2 regions of the Bacillus sp. JJ722 genome follow, and region 1 is predicted to be linked to the other one. Evidence: riboswitches for the same ligand, from Rfam matches in the RefSeq annotation. Region 1 holds a riboswitch; the other holds the start of a gene.

Region 1 (9,480 bases):
TAACATCCCTACAGATTTTTGCTTTTTAAATTTCAAATGATCATCCTGTTTTTTCCCTTGCCAACGAAATGAATGATCAATCAAGAATTTCAATAAGTTATATTATATAAGACGTCAATTCCTTCACAATTCCATCTTTAAACTTATTAAATCGAACTACATGACAAAAGGATACGATTCTTACTTCTCCATTCCGATGTGTTCGATCTCCTTCTCAAATAATTTCCCAACTAGTCAAGAGTAAACGAATTGCTTCTTCAATCTCAGCAATAGGTATGCCGGCAAATCCTAGAACAATAGTTGGTTTCATATTTTCCTTCTTTACCAACATATAAGAAGATAACGGATGCACTCGTATTCTTGCAGCTTCCGCTCGTTGAACGAGCTCTTCTTCACTCATTCCATTATTGACTACTAGAACCACTTGTAGCCCTGAATTCCCTCCGATAATTGATATTTTGTTCGTATATGTTTTTAAAGTGCTCACAACGATATCAAGTTTATGTCGATACACCTTTCGCATTCGATTTAAATGTTTTTCAAACATACCTTGCTTAATAAATTCAGCAAGAATATGTTGATCCATTCGCGAAACAGTTGAATGATAAAACGATAACTCTGCTTGATAGCGATGCAGCAACGGCTTTGGTAAAACCATATAACTTATACGGATTGAAGGCATTAAAGACTTTGAAAAAGAACCTAAATAGATGACTTTGCCACCTTGGTCCATACTTTGTAAGGATGGAATAGCTTTTCCACTATAACGAAATTCACTGTCATAATCATCTTCAATAATGTAACGTTTTTCGTCAGCAGCAGCCCAATTTAATAGCTTTGTTCTTCGATTAACAGGGAGAATGGTGCCATATGGGAAATGATGTGACGGTGTAACATAAGCTACATCAATGTTCGATTGCTCAAGCCCTTCTATAATCAGTCCGTCTTCGTCTACTGCCAATGGATGAACTTCTTTTGGATATGTTTTCAAAATTCGATGTATTAAGTGAAAACCAGGATCTTCAACTCCATATACCGTATCGTCTTCTAATAAAATCAATAACTGTTGAAGTAAAATCTCTACTCCTGCTCCAATAATAATTTGCTCCGGTGTACAAATCACACCACGTGCATGGTATAAATAATTTGCAATTTCTTTACGTAATTCGTATTCACCCTGAGAATTACCTAACAACAACAATTCATGATATTCTTCCGAAAGAAATTGCTTTGTTACCTTACGCCACATATCCATTGGAAAGCTAATGGTATCAATCTGACCGGGGTGAAAATGAAAACGAATATCGATTTTATTCTCAGTTTCTTGCTTTGGAAGATCTATTTTCGGAAGATACTCTAAATCTTCATAAGCCATAACAAAATAACCTCTTCTCGGAATAACTTCTAAATAACCTTCCGCAGTAAGTTGATTATATGCTGTATCAACTGTATTCTGACTAATTTGTAGAAAATCAGCTAGTTTACGCTTAGAAGGCAGCTTAGTTTGATATGTAAGCCTACCTTTTATAATTTCATTTTTAATATATTCATATAATTGCTCATACAACGGAACGTGGCTTTTTCTATTTAGATCACAAGATAACATTTCCATAAATTTAGCATCCCTCTCATTCTCTGATACCATCATTTCATCAAAAAATTACTCTTTTAATACAGTCTGACTCTTTTTATTCTAAAACACAAGAAAAAACAGCCAATAATCCTAGTTAAGATATTGGATGTTTTTTAATAGATTGTTAAGTTAAACAAATAAACTACCATATCGCTTAATTTGACAACGAAAGGGAAAAACACCTTTGAGAAAGTGTAAGAAAAAGAAGAGTTTTTTTACCGTGCTTTCAAATCCAGTTTAAATTTATTTGCTTCAAAGCTATTTATTCTTTATTATAAAAAAATTATAGCAGTATACAACAAGGAGAAGACAAACATGAAAAAAATATTATACATAACAGCAAACCCAAACGATGAAACATTATCATTTGGTATGGCAGTAGGTAAAGCGTTTATTGAATCATATAAAGAAGCTAATCCAAATGATGAAGTGGTTCATATTGACTTATTTAAAGAAGATATTCCTAATATAGACCAAGATGTATTTAGTGGTTGGGGAAAACTTCAAAATGGACAAGGCTTTGATACGTTAACAGAGGTTGAACAAGCTAAAGTAGCAAGACTAGGAGCTTTAGTTGATCAATTCGTTGAAGCTGATAAGTATGTGTTTGTAACACCTTTATGGAACCTTTCTTTCCCTCCAGTAATGAAAGCATACTTTGATGCCGTTTCTGTAGCAGGAAAGTCATTCAAATATACAGAACAAGGGCCTGTAGGTTTATTAACGAACAAAAAAGCTCTTCATATCCAAGCTCGTGGTGGTTTATATTCTGAAGGACCAGCAACTGAAATGGAAATGGGTCATCGTTACATGACTGTATTAATGCAGTTCTTCGGAGTTCCATCTTTCGAAGGATTATTCGTTGAAGGTCATGCAGCATTACCTCATCAAGCTCTAGAAATTAAAGAAAACGGAATTAAACGTGCCAAAGAATTAGCTCGTACATTCTAATGAATAATACCATTTAAAATAGCAAGTAGCCTTTAATGGCTGCTTGCTTTTTATTTATCAACAAAAAATAAGATAATTACTGCATCTAAATCTTCGACAAACAAAAGTAGCTTAGCATATAATCCCCATAATATTTTACATCCCAATCTGTTCACATTTTATTGAACAATAAATATTATCCTTTTTTTCTATCTAGACAAAAGTAATTAAATTACTTGTTATATGCCTTCTCCCAAAGTCACATGATGCAGCAGCATATACTTTATCAATATTGCATTGATCAAGACATTCAATCATCAGTTCGTCTATATGTATAACTAATGAATATATGAATTTAGAGCTTGACTTGTTAAAAATATAAAAATTCAAATAACTATTCATATTTGATATCCTCACATAATTATTCTCATCACGAAACATAGCTTGATCTATTAAAATCAAAGATAACATTTCCATACATTTACCCTCTCCCCACTTTCTGATACCATCATTTCACCAAAAACTGACTCTTTCAATACAGTCTGACTCTTTTTATACTAAATCACAAGAAATATGAAAATACAGAAAGGTCGGAATAAAATGACGAAAACACTAGCGAGTGAAACAGTAAAAAGAGGTATGGCACAAATGCAAAAAGGCGGCGTTATCATGGATGTAGTGAACGCTGAGCAAGCAAAGATCGCTGAAGCAGCAGGAGCCGTTGCAGTAATGGCATTGGAAAGAGTACCATCAGATATTCGTGCAGCGGGCGGTGTAGCTCGTATGGCTGACCCTCGTATTGTCGAAGAAGTAATGAACGCAGTATCAATTCCAGTTATGGCCAAAGCTCGAATCGGACATATTGTTGAAGCACGTGTTCTAGAAGCAATGGGTGTAGATTACATTGATGAAAGTGAAGTATTAACACCAGCAGATGAAGAATTCCACCTCCTAAAAAGTGCCTATAAAGTTCCTTTTGTATGCGGTTGCCGTGATTTAGGTGAAGCTGCTCGCCGTATTGGTGAAGGTGCTTCAATGCTTCGTACAAAAGGTGAACCAGGAACAGGTAATATCGTTGAAGCTGTTCGTCATATGCGTAAAGTAAAAGCACAAGTTCGAAAAGTAGTGAATATGAGCGATGATGAATTAATGACAGAAGCAAAATTATTAGGAGCTTCTTATGACATCTTAAAACAAATTAAAGTGGAAGGTGGCCTTCCAGTCGTTAACTTTGCTGCAGGTGGTATTGCAACTCCAGCGGACGCTGCACTTATGATGGAATTAGGAGCTGACGGCGTATTCGTTGGATCGGGTATCTTCAAATCGGAAAACCCAGCAAAGTTTGCAGCAGCAATCGTTCAAGCTACAACATATTACACGGATTATGATTTAATCGGTAAATTGTCTAAAGAACTTGGTACTGCTATGAAAGGTATCGACATCTCTACTCTTAACCCTTCTGAAAGAATGCAGGAGCGTGGATGGTAATGCAAACAATTGGCGTACTTGGACTACAAGGAGCTATTCAAGAACATCTTAACCAAATTGAAGCTACTAGGTGTCAAAGTGTTGTTGTAAAACGACCAGAGCAACTAAATAAGATAGATGGATTAATTCTTCCTGGCGGAGAAAGCACCACGATGAGGCGCTTTATTGATTTATACGGTTTTCTAGAACCATTAAAACAATTTGGTAAAGATAAACCCATCTTCGGTACATGCGCTGGGATGGTACTTCTCGCAAAAGAATTAGTTGATGCGGAAGAAGCACATCTTCAATTAATTGATATTAAAGTGAGAAGAAATGCATTTGGTCGTCAAATCGATAGCTTCGAGGCTGATTTACAAGTAAACGGTATGGATCAAGCCTACCCTGCTGTCTTCATTCGTGCTCCATATGTCGAAGCAGCTAGTCCAAATGTTGAAGTTCTTGCAAGTTATAATGGCAATATTGTTGCTGCTAAACAAGGCCATATTCTTGTAACCTCATTCCATCCGGAGCTGACAGGAGATTTACGCTTTATGAAATTATTTGTTGAGATGTTAAGATCCAATCCTGTTAGTGTTTAGAAACTAACGAAAAGCGTTGAATGATTTCCTTTCATTCAACGCTTTTTCTAAATGTATTTTCTCTCTCATAAACTTCTCATCGTCAGCTTTACAATACATATTCACCCATCAATCTAGTCCATACTATTAGCATCAAAATAGTTGGAGGCAATGAAATGGACTATAAAATCTTTCGAGCGATCAACCAGTTTACTGGTCAAAATCGACTTATAGATACGATGATGATTACAATTTCTCGAAAAATGCGATACCTATTTCTGTTTATACTTTTACTAATGTGGATTAGAAACAATCATAGAAGAATTGTTTTATTAACATTCATTTCAGTAGGCGTCACATTGCTGCTGGAAGTATGTATTAACAGGTTTTATTTTAAACCTCGTCCATTTGTAAATCACATAGTAAATACATTACCGCCTTTCCCATCAAGCCAAAGTTCTTCCTTTCCAAGCAGACACACTACTTTAGCATTTGCAGCTGCCACATCTGTAATGATTTACAAACGTGTATTAGGAAGTGTGTTGATTATTTTAGCATTTTTGACAGGGCTCTCTCGCATCTGGATGGGGCAACATTATCCGCTTGATATTGTCGGTAGTGCTTTATTAGGCAGTTTAACAAGCATAATCGTCAAATGGGGTACGAATAAAGTGAAACTGTAAACGGTGGGGATTTTCGACCATCCACCACCGTTTAATACTTTTGAGTTTCAACAAATGCAATGATTTTTTCATTTAACTTCGAAGCTGCCTTTGTAGGGATTTGGTGTTTTTCTTTATCTAATAACACTAAATCATTAAAAGGCAGCTCTTTATGTAGTAAATGAGCATACTTATGAAAGGATTGATCCTTCGTACCATAGACAAGCAAAACGGGTAAATTAATTTTATTTAGCTGTTTCGTACAATTAAAGCTTAAACTATATCGATAATACTGTTCAATATTCCTCGCATCTCCAAATGAAGACTCTTTATACATCTTTTTAAAAATTTGGCGTGTGTTTGAATTCCCCCAAGTAATAGCAAATGACAAAACAGGAATGAATTTTGATTTAGCTAGTTTGCCTGCTAAAGAAATCCTTTGTTTTAAAAACAAGTCGTTAACTTCTGACATTCCACTAATCACGATTCCTCCTAGCGCTCTACTTGCGTTACTCAGCAAAAACTCCAAAACAATTGAACCTCCAGTTGAATAGCCACATATAAATGCTTTCTCTATTTCTAAATAGTCTAGAAGGTATATAAGATCTTTCACTATAAGCGGGTATGTTATAGTCTGTTTTGAATACCCGCTTCTCCCATGACCTTTAATATCAAAGGTAATTACTTTAAATGTCTGAGACAATTCCTCTACTTGATATATAAAATTTGCACTTGTAAGTAATGGAGGATGAATGAAAACAATTGGTGTTCCCTCACCCTTTACCGAATAATATAAATTCGTACCATCTATTTCGATTGTTGGCATCCCTTTCACCTCAAAAAAACACATACGTGATGTTGTAACTCTTTAAAACGTGCATTAAATAGTATGTATTTTTATAAGCTTTAACATTCTTTTTTGACCTCTTCCATTAAATAGTTTACAAACTGATTATCGCTTACGAGCCATGCTGTGCGCGCTCTCTTTAAAAAAAATTCACCTTCTTCAAAACTAGAAAAAGTTTGGTCTAACTTCATTTTATTTTTTTCAATCGCCCACTCATTTTCATTGGTAGCATATATAAGAAACATTTCATCCTTTCTATTACTATACATTGAACCAAATGAAGACTTCTTAACGTTAAAGCGATTTCGCTTCGCATCTTCTCGAAGTGGCTCCAAATGGAAAGTATCCTCCACGAAGTGTTTATGTGCTTCATTTGATAGAGAGCAACCCGATGCTTTTTCATGCCCTCCACCACCGAAATGACTAGCTATTTCAGAAACGTCAATATGATCATGAATAGTGCGTAATGCGATTCTTTTTCCACCCATATTCACAATTGCAATGAAATCCAGATGTGGGTATTCTTTTCCTAGTTCATTTCCTAGCTCCGAATGATACAATTCTGCATATACTACACCTGCTAAATATTCACCCACTTCTGCTTGAACGATCTCCCTTTTCTTCCTACGTATATATCGTTCGGTTTTATCTTCTTCCATGTGTAAAATCTTCTTCTCGAATTCATCGAAATCAAACGTATCACTTGTTTGTAGTCGATGAATCATTTTCTCCTCAAACTCATCAATCGAAACTAAGAAAAAGAGCGCGTTAAGTCTCTTAGCCTTTATGTTATCGTTTTTCTCCCACTCCCATGTATCATACTGCCTAACCAATTCTACAAATTCGGTAATAGCATCCGTCGCTTTCAAGAGTTGATGCTCAACTAAGTACATATACAATAATGAAGTGGCAGACGTTAGCTTTCCCTCATCATCTTCTACCATTACATGCCCCCACTCGTAATCATTGAAATGCAAAGCCGTTTTATGATGATCAATCAGTTGAAGCTTCCCTTTTGACTGATAAAAATCATTCAGTTTTTTTTCATTTTCTTCATTAGGAGATAAATCTGTAATAAATAAATAAGTACTCTGGTTATCGTGCTCGAAGAAGTATTCAATCTCCCTATTAAGCGATGATACCGAGTTGTATCTAACTTTCACTTGTTTACCAAAAGCAAGTTTAGCTAAAATCCCACATCCAACGCCATCTAAGTCACTATGTGACAACAATTTATACATATTATTCACCTCTGAACGTAGTATGGTTTCCAAAGGCAAAAATTATTGATTGCTACCATTGTTTTTGAATATTTCATGAAAATTTATTTACATTTATATAAATGGATGCATTTTGAGGCCTATTTTATCTTTTATTACAAATTTAGGAATTGACCTTATGAAAAATCAATGATAAAATTCTAAATTATTCTAGGAGAATATTTTCTAAGATAGCTATAAAAAAATATGTAAGTAAGCGATGAATGCTATGGATCAAACTATAGCAGGAGCAGCTTCTGGAGAGACTGTAGTTTTTTGCAGCGCCGAAGGATTCACAATCTCAGGCAAAAGGACAGAAGAGTAACGAATATCATTTTGTTATTCTACGCCTAATGAGATTGGAACAAATTCCAATCTTTTTTTTATTGGCTTTAGAGCACGTTATACATGAAATGTCGTGTTTTTTTATAAGCCTACAAACAACATATGAGGTGATACAAATGAGTCAACGAAGAGCTATTGTAAGTGTTATTGGACAGGACCGAGTAGGAATTATTGCGCAAGTAACAAATATACTTGCTGAGAAGAATGTAAACATTTTAGATATCAATCAAACGATTTTGAATGACTTTTTCACAATGATGATGCTAGTAGATGTAGCAGATTTAGAAAACCTAGATAGTCTTCAGCACGAATTAACAACATTAGGTGAATCACTAGGTGTAACGATTAATATTCAACTTGCCGAAATTTTTAAAGCTATGCATCGTGTGTGAAGAAAGGAATGACAAACATGAATATCGCATTAAATGAAATGATGGAAACCATTCGAATGGTTCAGCTTGAGAACTTAGATATCCGTACAGTAACAATGGGTATTAACCTTAAAGATTGTGCCGATTCTGATTTTGAAAAAATGAACAAAAGAGTATTCGAAAAGATTACTACTTATGCAAAAGATTTAAAAGAAGTTGCTGAAGCAGTTGAAAAAGAAATGGGTATTCCAATTATTAATAAACGTATTTCTATTACTCCAATTGCTGAAATACTTGGACATGCTACAAAAGACCAAGCTGTTGAACTTGCTAAAACATTGGATAAAGCAGCTGTCCAACTTGGCGTTGACTTTATCGGTGGCTACTCAGCCCTTGTTCATAAAGGCATTTCAAAAAGTGACCAAACATTGATTGATGCCATTCCTGAAGCATTAAGTGTAACTGAGCGAGTATGTTCATCCGTTTCAATCGGCAGCACAAGAGCAGGTATTAATATGGATGCAGTGCGCCAAATGGGTGAAGTAATGAAGAAAGCTGCAGAACTAACTAGTGACAAAAACGGCTTAGGCTGCGCTAAACTTGTGGTATTCTGTAACCCTGTTGAAGACAATCCGTTCATGGCAGGAGCATTCCACGGTGCTGGTGAAGGTGAAGTAGTAATCAATGTCGGCGTAAGTGGCCCAGGTGTTGTATTAAGCGCGTTGAAACGTTATCCTGACGCAGATCTTGGTGAAGTAGCGGACGTTATTAAGAAAACAGCTTTCAAAATCACACGTGCAGGTGAGTTAATTGGAAGAGTGGTTGCAGATCGTCTTGGTGTACCATTCGGAATTATGGATTTATCACTTGCTCCAACCAATGCACAAAATGACAGCGTCGCTGAAATTCTTGAAGAAATCGGTTTAGAGAGCGTTGGGACACACGGAACAATCGCAGCATTAGCACTAATGAATGATGCGGTGAAAAAAGGTGGTGCGATGGCAAGTTCATATGTTGGCGGTTTAAGTGGTGCTTTCATTCCAGTAAGTGAAGACAACGGAATGATTCGAGGTATCCTTGATAACTCTCTTACCCTACCAAAGCTTGAAGCTATGACATGCGTGTGCTCTGTAGGTCTTGATATGATTGCCGTTACTGGAGATGCAACAGCTTCTACCCTTTCTGCCATCATTGCTGATGAAGCAGCGATCGGTATGATTAATAAGAAAACAACTGCTGTCCGAATCATTCCTGTTCCAGGTATGAAAGAAGGAGACATGGTTGAATTCGGTGGTTTATTAGGACGCGCACCAGTTATGGGCGTAAATCCATTCCACTCTGAGAAAATGATTCGTCGTGGTGGGCGTATTCCAGCACCACTTCAA
Region 2 (9,480 bases), on a different contig from region 1:
AATGGTACTGATGAAATTTCATGCTGTTTTAAAAACCATTGCAGGTACATTTGAGTAGCGCGATATTCAGTAAAAATGATTACTTTATCGTCACAAGCTTTAATAATTTCTAATGCTTTTTCCGCCTTTGAGTTTTTTGTGACGGCATCGATTTTTTCACCGATGGCTTTGATTCTTTCTTTGATCATTTCATTAGGTGATTCTTGCTTCTTAATCATGTTTTGAATGGTGTAATAGACAGCTTCACGGCTGCTACATGCTTCACGTTGTAATGTTAAAGTAGAAAAGCTGCTCGCCGTATTCTCTGATAATCGATATTTAGATACAGTTTCATATAGTTCTTTTTCTTCTTGAGTTACATCGATAAACACCGTTTCAACTTTTCGTTTCGTCCATTCAATACCTGTATCGTGGCGACGGTTACGAATCATAACGGCGTTTACCAATTCTTTTAGATGTTCATCATCATTGATTTGTCTACCTTTACCTTTATAGGTTTTGGAGAAGATAGAGGCATTTCCTAAATGGCCAGGTTTTAATAAAGAAACTAAGTGAAATATTTCATCTACTTTATTTTGTATAGGAGTTGCCGTTAATAGTAAGCAAAATTTCTTTTTTAAGTTTTGTACAAACTCATAGTTTTTTGTTTGATTATTTTTTAATTTATGAGCTTCGTCCACGATGATTAAATCGTATTGTTGGTTATAAATAATATCTTTATGAGGTGCGCGCTTTGCCGTGTCAATAGAAGATACAATTACATCACAAGATTCCCAAACATAGCTCTTTCTTTGCACAACTGCAGGAATGAAAAACTTACTGTTTAGTTCGTATGCCCATTGAGAAACGAGCGAAGCAGGGACTAATATAAGTACTTTATTTACTAATCCACGAATCATATATTCTTTTAAAATTAATCCAGCTTCAATGGTCTTTCCGAGACCTACTTCGTCTGCTAGAATGGCTTTTCCATTCATGTTTTCTACCACTTGTTTAGCCACCTCTAATTGATGTGGTAATGGCTTCAAATGGTGAAGGTGCTTTGGTGCTTGTAAGCCTTCGAAATCAGGAATTTGTAAGCTTTGCTCAGCTTCAAGAGCAAGTTTGTATAGTTCCCAACTAGTCCAAGGCCCATCATCCTCTAAACGCTGTAATAATCCCTCTTCCCAAACAGGATTCCAATTTATATTAATCTTCATTAGTTGCACCTCCGAGAACAGTAAAATCCGAACATTATCATCATAAAATAAGGTTAATATTAGTTTTATTAGAAAACCCAACAAAATTATTGCAATAATTTTGTACTTAATGGTAGGATGATAATAAGAATTACGAATAACTAAGGTTTTTCTATGACTTTGAATATAGCTTTTGAAGCAGCTAGTTTTTTTATTATCTTAGTATGACCATTTTAATGATTAATATAAGCGGATGAAGATAAGGGGAGAGACTGTATCTATTGCAGCGCCGAAGGAGCAAGCATATTTTTGTGAATCTCTCAGGCAAAAAGACTCTTATTGGACGCATCTCTGGAGAGAGTTCAATCGAACCACCAACGGGGACAGCCTACTTTGTAGGTAAACTCTCAGGTAACCGGACAGAGACAGCTCATTATTAAAGGGGCTGCTCTGTCTTTTTTTGTGCTTTGATGGAGGAGAACGAAATAATAATGCGGCGTAGTTTGAATAAATAAAATCATGGTTGTTGTAGGAGGTTGCAAATGAGTGAATTGAAAAGAACACCATTATTTGATGTGTATGGTGAATATGGTGCGAAGACGATTGATTTTGGTGGTTGGGATCTTCCAGTGCAGTTTTCAAGTATTAAGTTAGAACATGAAGCTGTAAGAACGAAGGCAGGTTTGTTTGATGTATCTCATATGGGTGAAATCGAGGTAACTGGTAAGGATAGTTTGTTATTTTTACAAACGATGGTGACGAATGATGTGACGAAAATACATGCTGGGAAGGCACAATATTCTGCACTTTGCTATGAAAATGGTGGCACTGTCGATGATATTATTATTTACCAAAAAGGTGAAAATCACTATTGGTTAGTAGTTAATGCAGCTAATACTGAAAAGGATTTTGAGTGGTTACAACAACATGCTTCAAACTTTGATGTGAAGTTGGAAAATCAATCATTACAATACGCTCAATTAGCGCTTCAAGGACCATTAGCAGAAGAAGTACTGCAGCAAATTACTGAAAATACTGATTTGAATGAAATTAAGTTTTTTCAATTTAAAGAAGGCGTGAAAGTAAGTGGAGTTGATGCACTTGTATCGAGAACGGGATATACAGGCGAAGATGGATTTGAAATCTATTGTAATAGTAATGATGCAATCAAACTATGGAGAAAGATTTTAGAACATGATGATGTATTACCCATTGGATTAGGTGCTAGGGATTCTTTGCGCTTTGAAGCTGGTTTACCTTTATACGGACAAGAATTAACAGCGAATATTACCCCTATTGAGGCTGGAATTGGCTTTGCTGTTAATACGAATAAAGAAGTTCATTTCTTTGGAAAAGATGTGCTGTCACAGCAAAAAGCAGAGGGCGCACCTCGGAAATTAGTAGGAATTGAAATGATTGATCGAGGGATACCTCGTCATGGTTATCCTGTTTATATAGATGGACAATTAATTGGGGAAGTTACGACAGGTACACAATCACCAACCTTAAAGAAAAATATTGGCTATGCGCTTATCAAAAGAGAGCTTGCAGAATTGGACCGAATAGTTGAAGTTGAAATTCGTTCGAAAAAAATACAAGCAAGAATCATTAAATCACCTTTTTATAAACGACCAAAAAAACAGTAAGGGGATGGCTGAAATATGTTGAAGCATCGTTATTTGCCAATGACGGAGAATGATCAAAAAGAAATGCTTGAAGCAATCGGAATTTCAAAGATTGATGAGTTATTCGAGGATATTCCAGAGAAAGTGCGTTTTCAAGGGGAATATAAAATTAAAACGGCTAAATCTGAATCATCATTAACGAAAGAATTAAGTCAATTAGCAGCTAAGAATAAAGATACGAAGAGCTACACTTCCTTTTTAGGAGCTGGTGTATATGATCATTACTCACCAATTATTGTCGATCATGTGTTATCTCGATCTGAATTCTATACAGCGTATACACCTTATCAACCGGAAATTTCGCAAGGGGAGCTCCAAGCGATTTTTGAATTTCAAACGATGATTTGTGAATTAACGGGCATGGATGTAGCGAATTCTTCCATGTACGATGGAGGGACAGCACTTGCTGAAGCAGCAACACTAAGTTGTGGAGCGACTCGCCGCAAGAAAATCCTTATTTCTCAAGCGGTGCACCCAGAATATAAAGATGTTATTCGTTCATATGCAAAAGGCCAATACATTGAAGTGATTGAAATTCCATATAAAGATGGAGTTACAGATTTAGAGGCTTTGAAGGGTGAAATGAGTGACGAAGTAGCGGGTGTCATTGTTCAATATCCAAATTTCTTTGGTCGAATTGAAGACTTGGCTACAATTGAGAAAATGGCTCATGAAATTAAAAGCATGTTTATTGTTTCGAGCAACCCTCTTGCATTAGGAGTGTTAACGCCTCCAGGAAAATTTGGTGCTGATATCGTAACGGGTGATGCGCAAGTATTCGGTATTCCAGCTGCATTTGGTGGACCGCACTGTGGATATTTTGCTGTAACAAATAAATTGATGCGTAAAGTGCCTGGTCGTTTAGTTGGGCAAACAGTGGATGAGAATGGAGTGCGTGGTTTTGTGTTAACATTGCAAGCACGTGAACAACATATTCGCCGTGAGAAGGCAACATCTAATATATGTTCAAATCAAGCATTAAATGCATTAGCTGCCTCTGTCGCTATGACGGCTTTAGGTAAAAAAGGTGTTCGTGAAATGGCAACTCAAAATATTCAAAAAGCACATTATGCGAAGAAGGTATTGCAAGCGAAAGGAGTTGAAGTGGTATTTGAAGGTCCATCATTTAACGAGTTCGTTATCAAATTACCACAATCATTTGAAGCTTGTAATAAGCAACTTTTGGAGCGAGGAATTATTGGTGGTTATCATCTAGGAAAAACGTATCCTGAATTGAAAGATCATATGTTAGTTGCTGTAACAGAATTACGAACTAAAGAAGAAATTGACTTATTTGCACAAGAGGTGGGGGAGAGCCATGAGTAAGCAAGATCAACCTTTAATTTTTGAAATGAGCGTAAAAGATCGCATCGGATATAGTTTACCCGACATGGATATTGACGCTATTGATGTTTCCAAGTTACTTCCAGCTGGCTTTGTCAGAGAACAGGAAGCTGAACTACCTGAGGTTTCTGAGTTAGACATTATGCGACATTATACAGCGTTATCTAAGCGCAATCATGGAGTAGATTCAGGTTTCTATCCTCTTGGTTCTTGTACGATGAAATACAATCCGAAAATTAATGAAGCTGTAGCTCGCTATAATGGTTTTGCGCATATTCATCCATTACAAGATGAAAGTACAGTTCAAGGTGCTTTAGAACTAATGTATGATTTACAAGAGTCTTTGAAAGAAATTACAGGTATGGATGAAGTTACACTTCAACCAGCGGCTGGTGCTCATGGTGAATGGACAGGATTAATGATGATTCGTGCCTTTCATGAGCACAATGGTGATACTGAACGTACAAAAGTAATTGTTCCTGATTCAGCTCACGGTACAAACCCAGCTTCAGCTTCAGTAGCCGGTTTTGAAACGATTACAGTAAAATCCGATGAGCAAGGTTTAGTAGATTTAGAAGACTTAAAGCGTGTAGTTGGAAGAGATACAGCAGCTTTAATGTTGACGAATCCAAATACATTAGGGCTGTTTGAAGAAAATATACTAGAAATGGCTGAAATTGTTCATAACGCTGGTGGAAAGCTGTATTATGATGGAGCGAACTTAAACGCGGTATTATCAAAAGCTCGACCTGGAGATATGGGCTTTGATGTGGTGCATTTAAATCTGCATAAAACATTTACTGGCCCACACGGTGGTGGTGGACCAGGTTCGGGACCGGTAGGTGTGAAGAAAGACTTAATACCATTCTTGCCAGCTCCACAAGTTGTCAAGCGAGGTGAGGAGTATGTATTAGAATATGAACGTCCTCTTTCCATTGGCCGTGTGAAGCCTTTCTATGGTAATTTCGGTATTAATGTTAGAGCGTACACATATATTCGATCAATGGGTCCAGATGGTTTGAAAGCTGTTACAGAGTTTGCCGTATTAAATGCTAACTATATGATGAGAAAGCTAGCACCATATTATGATTTGCCATATGATCGTCATTGTAAGCATGAATTTGTATTGAGTGGAAGACGTCAGAAGAAATTAGGTGTTCGCACATTGGATATAGCGAAGCGCTTGCTAGATTTTGGGTATCATCCACCAACCACTTACTTCCCGTTAAATGTTGAGGAATGCATCATGATTGAACCAACAGAGACGGAAAGTAAAGAAACGCTAGATGGATTCATCAATACGATGATTCAAATCGCGAAAGAAGCGGAAGAAACACCAGAAATTGTTCAAGAAGCACCACACACAACAGTTATTAAACGTCTAGATGAAACAATGGCAGCACGTAAGCCTATTTTACGTTTTATAAAGCAGTAAATGATTATTAATAGATGGCCGTGTTAAATATTTTAATGTTGATTTGTAAATGAAAAATAGGGAGCTCCTTTATTGATGGAGTTCCCTATTTCTATCTAATCCCAATAGTTAAAGATAATCTCTCCAACGGTTTTGAGCTTCCAGAAAACAATTTCCTTTAATTCGGTACTATTTAACTCATTATTGTTTTGTATAATACTCTTCTTTGAACTGTTTATAAGAGTTACAGGATTGTTTAGCTCGCTCGTATTTAAAACCTTGTAAAAAGGATTAAACTGTTTATAAAGAATGGGTATATCTATGAATTCAATGTTTCCAAATTCAACTATAGAAGCAAAAGCAAGATTAGGATAATATTCATTAAGTAAGATATGAAATTGCTTATTAAAGAACTCAACATACACACTATAAAAATTCATTGGATATTCAGGCTCTTTAAATGCAATAATTTTCCCTCCGTTATGGATGGCAATAGTAATACATATTTGTTTAAATTGTTTCCCATTAACTTTTGTTTGGGGAGTGTCTACTGAATCGAAAAATCCAGTTACTCCATTTGGAAGTATCATCTTTTATTCACCACCAATTATATCTTCGACTATCGACAAATAAAAAACCAGTCAAAGTAATTGTTCGTTTGTTTTGTAGGTACACTATTTGAATCGGTCAATGCTTTGTTTCAGTTGAGGATGGAGACCGGAATTTAACCATCTGAATAAATCAATATGTGGAAAGTCAAAAAAACGTAAGGGATGTGTAAAAGTGATTAAAATCACTTTTACACATCCCTTTCTTGTACTATTAAAAGTAGAATTATTTTCTTTTAATTTTACCAGTCCATTGTTTAAAGCCTTTTTGTAGATGAAATAGCTCCCTATAGCCATTTTTATATAGCAATTGAGCAGCTCGTCCACTACGTAGACCACTTTGGCAGTATAAGTAAACAGGCTTGTCCGGACGAATTTCTTTTATTCGCGTTTTAAGCTGAGACATCGGAATGTTTCTCGCTCCTAGAATATGACCTGCTTCATATTCATTTGGTTCGCGTACGTCAATCAATTGTGCTTTACGATAGCCTTCAATAAATTCTTCTTGAGTTAACGTTTTTAAAATTCGACGTTGTGCCCACCACGTGTACACAGAATACACGATTACGGCAACTAAAAGTATAAGCAAGAAATACCACACAGTAAAAAAACTCCTCTCAAAACTAAAAAACAATCCAATCTTTAATTATTATAATATCCATATACCATAATATCAAAGGAATTTAACATAATCATGTAGGAAAAGCATTGTTTTTTAGTTGAAATGTTCAATTGTTTAATTTAGTATGTATATTGTTTGAAAAGATATTTGAAAGTTTGTTTGGTTGGTGGCAAATCCCGATACTAAACAATGTTAGGAATAAAATAAATTTATATAGAAGGTAGGCTTCACGATATGAACAAAGAAACGTGGGCATTTATTGATTCGGGCAATTGTTCGCCTAGCTATAATATGGCTATGGATGAAATGCTATTGAAATGGCATAGTGAAGGGGAAATACCACCAGTGATTCGCTTTTACGGTTGGAATCCAGCAACGCTTTCTATAGGCTACTTTCAAAAAGCTGAGAAAGAAATTGATTTACATAAGGTGAAAGAAGCGGGACTTGGTTTTGTGCGAAGGGCAACAGGTGGTCGTGCTGTGTTACATGAGCATGAGCTTACATACAGTGTAATTGTAAGCGAAGAGCATGAGCAAATGCCAAAAAATGTTACAGAAGCGTATCGAGTAATATCCGAAGGTATTTTAAAAGGGTTTTTAAATCTTGGTTTTGATGCATATTTTGCTGTTCCTAAAACGGAAGAAGATCGACAAAAATTAAAAGACCCTCGTTCAGCAATTTGCTTTGATGCTCCAAGCTGGTATGAACTAGTTGTTGAGGGGCGTAAGGTTGCAGGAAGTGCACAAACACGTCAAAAAGGTGTTATTTTACAACACGGCTCTATTTTGCTTGATTTAGATAGTGATAAATTGTTTGATTTATTTATTTTCCGAAACGAACGCTTGAAGGAAAGAATGTTCAAGAGCTTTCGAGATAAAGCGGTGGCTATCAACGAATTATCTGATCGAACAATTGGCATAGACGAAGCAAAAGTAGCCTTTAAAGAAGGTTTTGCGGAAGGACTTGAAGTTAATCTACAAGAATACCAATTATCTGAAGCTCAGCAAGAAGAAATTACAAAATTAGCTCAAGAAAAATATGAAAGTGATGCTTGGAATTTTTTGCGATAAACGGGTTCCGTTCATCGCTTTTTTATGTGTGATAATATTATTTTTCAATAGGAATGAACAGAAGATCTTGTATTTTTAAGGCTTCTTTTATTCGTGAAAAATGCAACTTCTGAAAAGGTGGGAAAAAAGATGAAAAATCGTATAAAATTCGTTTATTCTTCTTTTTTCTCTTTTATTTGAGCTTTTCTTAGTTTGACAAATTTATTATTTTGTTTTCTTGGACACAATATATAGATAGGTTGTGAAATTAAAACACAATATATTGAATAATATCTCTACATATGGTAAGTTAATGTTACTTTATAAAATCAACCTAACTAGGAAAAATATAAATGTAGTACGAATAAAGGAGAGATTGCTTATGTCTGTTGCGATTAAGCAAAGTAGCAAGAAAAGTATTGAAAGTCTAAACCAGGACATTAAATTGTTCCCGCAAGTTCATCCAATTACACCGGACATGAAAATCACGCATAAAGGCGTTTCACGTTTAGTTATGATTGATCGATATTCTTTTAAAGACACCGAGAAAATCACCTTATCAAATGGTGATTTTGTTGTGTTAACGATAAAAGAAGATCCTAAGTTTCCAGCTCGTGGCTTAGGACATATCGTAAGCATTGACTGGGAGAAGAAAAAAGCACAAGTATTGGTCGAAGATGAATTTCGTGGCTCTTTAGACAAACCAGAAGAAATTGAAACAGGCATTATTAATCGTTCTCTAGATATTATTGAGAAGCCCCTTGAAATTTTTTATGAACAAATTGCGAAAAGAAATGCGACAGGATTAGCTTCTGTTGAAACAACTGAAGAAAAGAAACAAGAATGGTTCGAGAAGTTCTATCAAGAGCTAGCTAACATGCACTTTGTACCAGCAGGAAGGGTATTATATGGTGCAGGATCACAAACAGATGTTACATATTTTAACTGTTATGTGATGCCATTCGTACCTGACTCTCGCGAAGGAATTTCAGATCACCGTAAGCAAGTAATGGAGATTATGAGTCGTGGTGGTGGTGTTGGAACGAACGGTTCAACATTACGCCCTCGCAACACACTTGCAAAAGGTGTAAATGGTAAATCTTCAGGTTCCGTTTCGTGGTTGGATGATATTGCAAAGCTTACACATCTTGTTGAGCAAGGTGGATCAAGACGTGGAGCACAAATGATCATGTTAGCGGATTGGCATCCTGACATTATTGAATTCATCATTTCTAAAATGCAAAACCCTCGTATTTTGCGTTTCTTGATGGAAAATACTAAAGACGAAAATATTAAAAAATATGCGAATGAGAAGCTTAAATTCGTTCCTTTAACTGAGTATGAAAGAGATATGTATCAAGGTATTCTTAATTATAAACAAATTCCTGGTCAAGGTGGTTTTACGGATCAAGTGATCAGTGAAGCGGAAGAAAAGCTTCAAACTGGTGGTCACTATAGCGTGCATAATCCAGAATTCCTTACAGGTGCTAATATCTCTGTCTGCTTGACGAAAGAATTTATGGAAGCTGTTGATCAAAATAAAGAGTATGAACTGCGCTTCCCACATGTTGAAAGTTAT

Evidence for each region. Region 1 has a riboswitch for glycine ahead of V7014_RS22165 (ACT domain-containing protein). Riboswitches for the same ligand answer to the same signal wherever they lie in the genome.
Region 2: it holds a riboswitch for glycine, as region 1 does, so the genes downstream of both, gcvT (glycine cleavage system aminomethyltransferase GcvT) here and V7014_RS22165 (ACT domain-containing protein) in region 1, are expected to answer to the same signal.

The regions. Positions count from the first base shown of each region.
Region 1 covers NZ_JBALMO010000230.1:46-9,525, reverse strand. The annotation lists gene V7014_RS22200 (PLP-dependent aminotransferase family protein) at 215-1,612, opposite strand; gene V7014_RS22195 (FMN-dependent NADH-azoreductase) at 1,949-2,584, shown strand; gene pdxS (pyridoxal 5'-phosphate synthase lyase subunit PdxS) at 3,164-4,051, shown strand; gene pdxT (pyridoxal 5'-phosphate synthase glutaminase subunit PdxT) at 4,051-4,632, shown strand; gene V7014_RS22180 (phosphatase PAP2 family protein) at 4,788-5,294, shown strand; gene V7014_RS22175 (alpha/beta fold hydrolase) at 5,326-6,099, opposite strand; gene V7014_RS22170 (DHH family phosphoesterase) at 6,180-7,361, opposite strand; glycine riboswitch at 7,627-7,706, shown strand; gene V7014_RS22165 (ACT domain-containing protein) at 7,841-8,116, shown strand; gene V7014_RS22160 (PFL family protein) at 8,134-9,480, shown strand, end outside.
Region 2 covers NZ_JBALMO010000005.1:49,017-58,496, reverse strand. The annotation lists gene V7014_RS00710 (DEAD/DEAH box helicase) at 1-1,199, opposite strand, end outside; glycine riboswitch at 1,432-1,524, shown strand; glycine riboswitch at 1,527-1,604, shown strand; gene gcvT (glycine cleavage system aminomethyltransferase GcvT) at 1,721-2,824, shown strand; gene gcvPA (aminomethyl-transferring glycine dehydrogenase subunit GcvPA) at 2,843-4,189, shown strand; gene gcvPB (aminomethyl-transferring glycine dehydrogenase subunit GcvPB) at 4,182-5,642, shown strand; gene V7014_RS00690 (hypothetical protein) at 5,738-6,211, opposite strand; gene V7014_RS00685 (rhodanese-like domain-containing protein) at 6,456-6,830, opposite strand; gene V7014_RS00680 (lipoate--protein ligase family protein) at 7,086-7,922, shown strand; gene V7014_RS00675 (vitamin B12-dependent ribonucleotide reductase) at 8,284-9,480, shown strand, end outside.